DNA from 2 places in the Pseudoalteromonas sp. M8 genome. Region 2 is predicted to be linked to the other one. Evidence: predicted binding sites of a transcription regulator. Region 2 holds the regulator's gene; the other holds the start of a gene.
The links. Region 2 encodes LexA, which represses DNA repair genes until DNA is damaged. Its sites were predicted from a motif close to TACTGTATNNNNATACAGTA; they were not measured.
Positions count from the first base shown of each region.

Region 1 (4,200 bases), 1.1 Mb from region 2:
CCCTCGAGAAAAGTGAATGAGTAAATACGTTAGAATAGAAATGCTGATAATGTCGGTCTCACTTCAATTGACTTAATCAAGTGGTCTGTTTTGATATTTTCGAACTTCTGCAGGTAACAAGAGTCGAAAAATCGTTGCAAAGATAGCGCACACTGCGAAGTAAGGTTGCTCTAACGCGGCCAGATAAAGCATAATAAAACAAAAAGGGTTTCTCTATAATGAAGATTTCATCTTTTCATCTCTCTAGGCAATCTTGGGGATTGCTAGCACTATCCGCTGCTATTTTTGAAGCCGCTGCACTGTATTTCCAATACGGTATGGGTTTAGAGCCCTGTATTATGTGCATCTATCAGCGTTTTGCTATGTTGGGGTTATTAGCAGCTGGTTTAATCGGTATGACTTCTCCTCGCTCATTCGCGCTGCGTAGTCTGGCATTTGTTTCGTGGGGTGTAGGCAGTATTTGGGGTTATTTTATCGCCCGTGAACATATCAGTATGCAAACCACAACGGATCCATTTGCTTTTACCTGTGACTTTGTACCAAACTTTCCTGCGTTTATGCCGCTGCATGAATGGCTACCAAGCTTTTTTGCTGCAACAGGTGACTGCGGCAACATAGATTGGTCTTTTGCAGGATTATCTATGCCTGGATGGATGGAAATTATCTTTGCATTTTATAGTGTTGCATTTATTCTTTTCTTATTTTTCCACGTTACCAAAAGAACTTGAGATATCACATTCATGCATTTTAGGTTAAGCCAAATTGAGCAACTGAGAGCGTTTAAATTACGTGACAAGCAGATGATCTTACGTCTTGCACTTAGCCACCTTGATGCAAAAACAAAGGTCGTGTTAAGAATAGCCAAGTTGCTACTGCTCACACCATTTTTTGCCTCATTGGTCGTATTTGAAGGCTGGCTGTTATTACCTGTCTTACTCGTGGCAGGATTAATTTATCCGCTACTGACCACACCACTGGAAATACAGTTTGGCAAACCCAAGTTAGCTCAGGCAATCGCTGAGTTTAACGCCTCGAATAAGCCCTAATCTTTAATTTACCTGTGTGCGAGCAGCTAAGCTCGCACACAATAACTACGACTAGACTCTAATTTTCCCCTCCAGTTTTGCCAATATTCCTTTCCCAATTCCTTTTACTTCCAGCAACTCCGTTGTTGTTTTAAAGCGCCCCATTTTCTTGCGGTACTCTACGATGGCTTCAGCTTTACGAATACCAATCCCTGGTAAACTTGAAAGCGCCGAAGCGTCAGCGGAATTAATATCGAGTACAGCACTTTGCTGCTGTGTTTGAGAGACAGATTTTGCTTGATCCGTAGGTTTTGCGAGCACACTTGAACAGCTTAAACCTAGCGCCAATAAAATAGAAAGTATGGTGGGTTTATTGAACATATATACACTCCTTGTGCGTAAAAAGTATCCAAAGCTTACTGCATTTACCTCGGTGAGTGATTGCAGAAGCTTTTTAAATAAAGATTGGAATATTGACTTTGTCAAAAAACATTCATTCTTTCAAAAATCAAAATAAACATTAAGCTTTTGTTTTTAATGAATTTAATTAATTCTACTTCACTCAACAGCACTTGAAAAATTTTCAAAATAACTTGCTTAATCACTCGATTCGATTTACTGTATAAAAAAACAGTGACTAGGGGAATAACCATGGCCGTTATCATCAAATATGTTGTTGAAAGAAATGGAGTCGAGCGTATGACTTTCACGTCTAAAAAAGAAGCTGATGCTTATGATAAGATGCTAGATGTAGCTGAAGCATTGGAAGACATGCTAACGAAAGTTGACGTGCCGCTAAGTGAACAACAAGTTGAATCCCTAGCGCTTGAAATTGCAAAACAAAAAGATGACTTTGTGTCTGTGTTAAAAGGTGGCAAAGTAGCACCAAAGGCCAATACCAAAAACAAATCTGAAAACGAAAAAGCGTCAGATCCAGATAAAGTGACCAAAATTAAGCAAGCCTAAATGATAATAACCACTTACTTCAGTGGGTGGTTTAGGCTGAAAATAAAAAACCGCATGTTCTGCGGTTTTTTATTTTGTGCTGTGTAGCGTGGTATTATTTAATCACGCTTGCCACTGCGTCAGCAAAGTAGTCAATATTGTCTTTGCTTACGCCAGCTACGTTAACGCGGCTAGAGCCTACCATATAGATAGCATATTCAGTGCGTAGTCTGTCAATTTGCTCTTTATTAATACCCAAGAAAGAGAACATACCGTGCTGACGGTCAATGAACGAGAAGTCTTGCTCAACACCTTTTGCAGCTAGGCTTTCTTTGATCAACGTACGTAGACCATTGATACGACCGCGCATTTCGTCAAGTTCGTCGTACCACATTTGCGTAAGTTCAGTACTGCTTAGAATGGTATTTACAATATCAGCACCGTGTGCTGGCGGCATTGAATAGATACTACGAACCACACTAAGTAATACTGAGTTTGAAACATCAGCAGTTGCACTGTCTTTTGCAATGATTGAACACGCACCGATACGCTCGCGGTATAAACCAAAGTTTTTAGAGCAAGATGAACAGATGATCATTTCATCAACTGTATCCGCAACCGTTCTAAGGCCTTGTGCATCTTCTTCAAGGCTAGTACCAAAGCCTTGGTATGCAATATCAATTAATGGCGTAAAGCCTTGCTCTTTTGCAAGTTCAGCAACCACTTTCCATTGCGCTTGATTTAAGTCCATACCACTTGGGTTATGACAACATGCATGAAGTAGTACTACATCACCTTTAGGTATTTGCTTCAGCGCATTGATCATCTCATCAAACAACAACCCTTTGTTTTCGTAGTCGTAGTAAGGATACTCTTTAACTGTTAGACCAGCTGCTTCAAATAGGCTGATGTGGTTTGCCCAAGTTGGAGTCGTAACCCAAACAGTTGCATTGGTGTTGCAACGTTTAATAAATTCGGCAGCAACACGTAATGCGCCAGTACCACCAGGTGCTTGCGCCGTACGTACGCGATTTGCCAATAATGTACTATGCTCTCCAAGTAACAGTGTTTCCATCTTTTGACAGAAGTCTAAGTTACCAGCCAAACCAATATAAGATTTTGTCGTTTCGTTTTCTAAACGAAACGCTTCCGCTTTTTTAACCGCTTTAAGTACCGGCGTGTTTCCCTGCTCGTCCTTATAAACACCTACACCAAGGTCAATTTTGTTTGGGTTAGTGTCCTGTTTATAAGCGGCCATCAGGCCTAAAATAGGATCTGTTGGAAGTGGTTTTAGCTCTGAGAACATGGCTTATCTCTTTTATTTTAATTAATGCAAACTCGAGCGGCTGACGCCCGATTCCAGTAGACTTGATGGTAACATAGAGACTTGCATCTCAGTTACCATATTTATCTAGAATTTTATTCATTTTTGTAAACTTGGCAGCACCACAAAGGCGTCAAGTTTACAGCCGGACATTCCGATAATTATTTGGGTAAATATTCAGGGATTCTCGTACATGCTGCTGCAAGCAATGCTAAAATTTCTTCGTTGAAAAATGACTCAGAAAACGCTTCTGCATCAATAATTCCAATACAATTTTGAGCATCATCGAATAATGGCATACAGGTTTCTGCTTTCACCTTTGGATCGCAAGTGTAGTACTCTCCACCACTGGCGACATATTGAGGGATGTCATTAATCACTCGAGCTTTAGCACTTAATACCGTTTGAATATTATTTGACGTAGCGGCAAAAGCCTCCGTTATTGGGAATAGCGGTCTACTCGGCGCGCCAGAGTACGCTAATTTGAGAAGTTGTTTCCCTTCATTTGTCGCTCTTGCTTGGTATATGCCAAACCAATCAACAGCTGTAAATTCAACTACCGCTGACACTATCGTTTGTAGCTTAGCAAGCGATTGCTCATTCACCGTGTTCTTTTCAACGTAGTCACTCAACAAAAAAGGCGCTTCCTGAAGGTGCCCAAACAAGCTACAAGCGCCTCCTTCCCCAAGCTCAGGGATCTGATATGACCACACAGCAAGGCTTGAGTTTTGCTCAATATAAGCATCTAGTTTTTCTAATTGCAGCAAAAGCAATTCGCGGGAGATAGATAATCCACTCAATGAAATATAATCTGACATTTTAGCCATCTAAACATCTAAAGTTAATGCAACTTTACCACGCTCTTTATACCTTGCCAACACTAAAAAACAGGTACATAGAGTAATA
Region 1 covers NZ_CP047240.1:2,935,690-2,939,889, forward strand. The annotation lists gene GSF13_RS17975 (amidohydrolase family protein) at 1-20, shown strand, start outside; gene dsbB (disulfide bond formation protein DsbB) at 219-728, shown strand; gene GSF13_RS17985 (hypothetical protein) at 741-1,046, shown strand; gene GSF13_RS17990 (helix-hairpin-helix domain-containing protein) at 1,098-1,406, opposite strand; gene GSF13_RS17995 (YebG family protein) at 1,677-1,991, shown strand; gene GSF13_RS18000 (amino acid aminotransferase) at 2,086-3,276, opposite strand; gene GSF13_RS18005 (GAF domain-containing protein) at 3,456-4,121, opposite strand.
Region 1: a site for LexA is predicted at 1,642-1,661, ahead of GSF13_RS17995 (YebG family protein). Genes of this name have one in related genera too.

Region 2 (4,200 bases):
AACCGAAAGCAGGCCCGCCGCCTTCCAAAAATAATGACATCAGTAAAATTGCAAATGCAAAGGGTAGTATCCAAAAACTCCAGTTATTCATTCTCGGTAACGCCATATCAGGAGCACCAATCATCATTGGGATCATCCAGTTGGCAAGACCTGTAAATGCGGGCATTACTGCGCCAAATACCATTATTAGTCCATGCACTGTCGTCATTTGATTAAAAAAATGCGGATCTACAAGCTGTAACCCAGGTTGGAAAAGCTCGGCTCGGATCACCATCGCCATAGCACCGCCAATTAAAAACATGGTTAGTGAGAACAATAAATACAGTGTTCCAATGTCTTTATGATTGGTGGTAAACAGCCAGCGCTTTAAGCCTTTGGGAGCTGTATGGTGTGAATGTTCGTCTACGATGGCACTCATTACTTACCCTCCTCTAGTGCATCTATCTCACGCTGTATTTGGCTTGGCTGAATAACATCGCCAGTGTCATTACCCCAGCTATTTCTTTTATAGGTGATCACCCCCGCGATCTGCTTAATTGTTAATTGCTTTGCGAAAGATTGCATCGCAGTTCCTGGGCGACCTAAAAGTAGAATATCTATATGAGCTTTAATATCTCCAGTGACGACTTTACTTCCTTTCATTGCAGGGAAGACTCCTGGTAGCCCAAGCCCAGTTGGTTGATGGCAAGCTGCGCAATAAGCCATGTAAGTTTGTTCCCCAACCTCCATTAACTCTTCTTTCGAAAGAGTTTGTTGCGCAACTGCCTGTGACTCCGCCTCTGCTTTTGCTTTTTCAGCTTTAGCATCGTTAAGCCAACTATCAAATTTATCAGGACTTACGGCCTCGACGACGATTGGCATAAAGCCATGATCTTTGCCACATAATTCAGCACATTGGCCTCTATAAATTCCCTCATCGTTTACCTTTGCCCATGCCTCATTTATAAATCCCGGATTGGCATCCTTCTTCACCGCAAAATCAGGCACCCACCAAGAATGGATGACATCATCCGAGGTCATCAAAAAGCGGACTTTCCTATCTGTAGGAATAACTAAATGCTTATCAACTTCAAGCAGGTAATTTTCATTTTTTTCTTTAAGATCACTAATTTCATCTTTCGAAGTAGAGAGCAAAGAATAGAACTCAACATCATGCCCCATATACTCATAGTGCCATTTCCACTGAGAGCCTGTGACCTTAATGGTCAGATCAGCCTTACTCGTGTCTTCCATAGCAATAAGCGTTTTTGTGGCTGGTATTGCCATACCAATGAGTATCAGGAAGGGAATTGCAGTCCAAAGTATTTCCACTTTGGTGCTTTCATGAAATTGCGCCGCAACAACGCCTTTTGACTTTCTGTGTTTTATAAGCGCCCAAAACATAATCCCAAATACAATCACTCCAATGACACAACATATTAGAAATATGGTCATGTGAAGCTCATACACTTGATGACTAATGTCTGTAACACCTTGCCTCATATTGTAAGCGCTGTTAGCAAGTGAGGGCATGGCGATTAGCACCGCGATGAATGCTACAACTAATCGACAAATTTTCATTTGACGTCTCCTTCAAGACAACTCGTGGTTGTCTCTTGTTATTATTGGATGACTGTCATATTGTCTATTTGTACATAGACTTACTGCACGACTATTAACCAATTAGTCAAAAAACAAACAAATTGCAAGATTTTCGAGAAGACCGACTTTAGAATCAAAACTGGGGACTATAGGGAGTAAAACGAAGAATGATGAAAAATAGTGTATAAAGATCAGAAAACTAAAAATATTACTAAATGATTAAAGTCACTATAATTATCTAACTTTCACACAGTTAGAAAAGTTAATTATTACTTTCTAAACAAAATATAGTTAAAGCAAGCGCAACTTTATATTTAACGCTACGCTCGCTCTCATAAACTACATCCAGTCTGCACTTCGGATAACACCGACAGCTAACCCTTCAATGGAGAAATTTTGATGTTCTAGATCTACTTCAATCGCTTTAAATTCTTCATTCTCAGCATGTAAAAAAACTTTCTTTCCTTTCTTTTCAAGGCGTTTAACAGTCACATCTTCTTCTACACGAGCAACTATCACTTGCCCATTTTCTGCCACTTGAGTTCTGTGAACAGCCAATAGGTCACCATCTATAATACCAATATCCTTCATGCTCATACCATTAACTCTCAAAAGGTAATCAGCATTAGGTTTAAAAAAACTAGCATCTACATTACAGTGGCTTTCTACATGTTGCTCTGCCAAAATAGGCTCACCAGCAGCAACACGACCAATAATAGGCAAACCAAGTTGTTCTGATTCATCCTCTACAAGTCGAATCCCTCGGCTTGCGCCTGGGACCATTTCGATAACTCCCTTTTTCGCAAGCGCTTTCAGGTGCTCTTCCGCTGCATTTGCACTCTTAAAACCCAAAGCATCAGCTATTTCAGCACGAGTTGGAGGCATGCCTGTATCTTTTATGAATACTTTTATTAATTCAAAGATTTGTTCTTGTCGTTTTGTTAGAGGACGCATTAACTGGTATTCCATACAGTGGTTTATTTACTGTAAGTATATACAGCTCAAAAAAAATCGCAAATGTTTCTTTCTTCGCCATATTTTAAGTGTATTTATTGATAGCATTAATTAGATCAGCATTAAACAAGAAGCTTCAGAGCATAACCTACGACTCTACGAAATAAGGATTATTAAGTTTTAGGGCTGATAAATCACCTCCTACCATTTTGCACTGTGCTGATACTGTGGTGGGAGCGCATTTACTTAGGTTTAGAAAACCTCGCGAGGCTTTTTATATCTCAAATTTCTATACCTCAAATAGCAAAAAACCCGTCGCATTGCTACAACGGGTTTTGATGTACATGGGTGTTCCACATTATTTTTGAGCCGAAACTTTCATTGTAAGCCATCGGCGGGTGAACCACCTCCCACCATGTTGCGCTGTGCTGATGCTGTGGGGGAGTGGGAGCGAGTTTACCTCGCGAGGTTTTTAAATCACACATAGCAAAAAACCCGTCGCATCTCTGCAACGGGTTTTGATGTACATGGATGTTCGAATGTCGATGAAGTTCATGGATGAACGCTTTTCATCAACCTCTTATTTGGCCCTGGCTCGCTACGAAGTAGGATGTTCTCATTTTTTAAATAGAGAGTCACATGGGTGATCCACACTATCATTGACCGGGGCCTACCCTTCGGCTGTTTTGTTTCACTTCTGAGTTTGGGTGACGAGAAACCGAAGCACCGCTTCGCAGTTCGAGGAAGTGAGCGCAAGGACGCGCGAAGGGGAGATGCTACATGGAAGTACTTTACCCCAAACAGCAAAAAACCCGTCGCATTGCTGCAACGGGTTTCTCTTATTTGGCCCTGGCGATGTTCTACTTTCACATGGGTAATCCACACTATCATCGACGCTGTTTTGTTTCACTTCTGAGTTCGGCATGGGGTCAGGTGGGTCCAAAACGCTATAGTCACCAGGAAATTCTGTTCATCAATGAAGTCTCCTTCATCAATGTAAATCTGGAAAAAGCTATTAAATTCTTTTGTCTACTTTAGTCTATTAACTTCTGTCGCTTATAAACCACTTTGGCGTTGTATGGTTAAGCCTCTCGGGTAATTAGTACGAGTTAGCTTAATGCCTCACAGCACTTCCACATCTCGCCTATCAACGTTGTAGTCTTCAACGGCCCTTCAGTTGACTCTAAGTCAAAGTGAGAACTCATCTCGAGGCCTGCTTCCCGCTTAGATGCTTTCAGCGGTTATCAGTTCCGAACGTAGCTACCGGGCAATGCAATTGGCATCACAACCCGAACACCAGCGGTTCGTCCACTCCGGTCCTCTCGTACTAGGAGCAGCCCCTCTCAATTCTCAAACGCCCACGGCAGATAGGGACCGAACTGTCTCACGACGTTCTAAACCCAGCTCGCGTACCACTTTAAATGGCGAACAGCCATACCCTTGGGACCGACTTCAGCCCCAGGATGTGATGAGCCGACATCGAGGTGCCAAACACCGCCGTCGATATGAACTCTTGGGCGGTATCAGCCTGTTATCCCCGGAGTACCTTTTATCCGTTGAGCGATGGCCCTTCCATTCAGAACCACCGGATCACTATGACCTACTTTCGTACCTGCTCGACGTGTCTGTCTCGCAGTTAAGCTTGCTTCTACCATTACACTAACC
Region 2 covers NZ_CP047240.1:4,041,911-4,046,110, forward strand. The annotation lists gene ctaD (cytochrome c oxidase subunit I) at 1-418, opposite strand, end outside; gene coxB (cytochrome c oxidase subunit II) at 418-1,560, opposite strand; gene lexA (transcriptional repressor LexA) at 1,921-2,535, opposite strand; rRNA gene rrf (5S ribosomal RNA) at 3,383-3,496, opposite strand; rRNA gene GSF13_RS23055 (23S ribosomal RNA) at 3,614-4,200, opposite strand, start outside.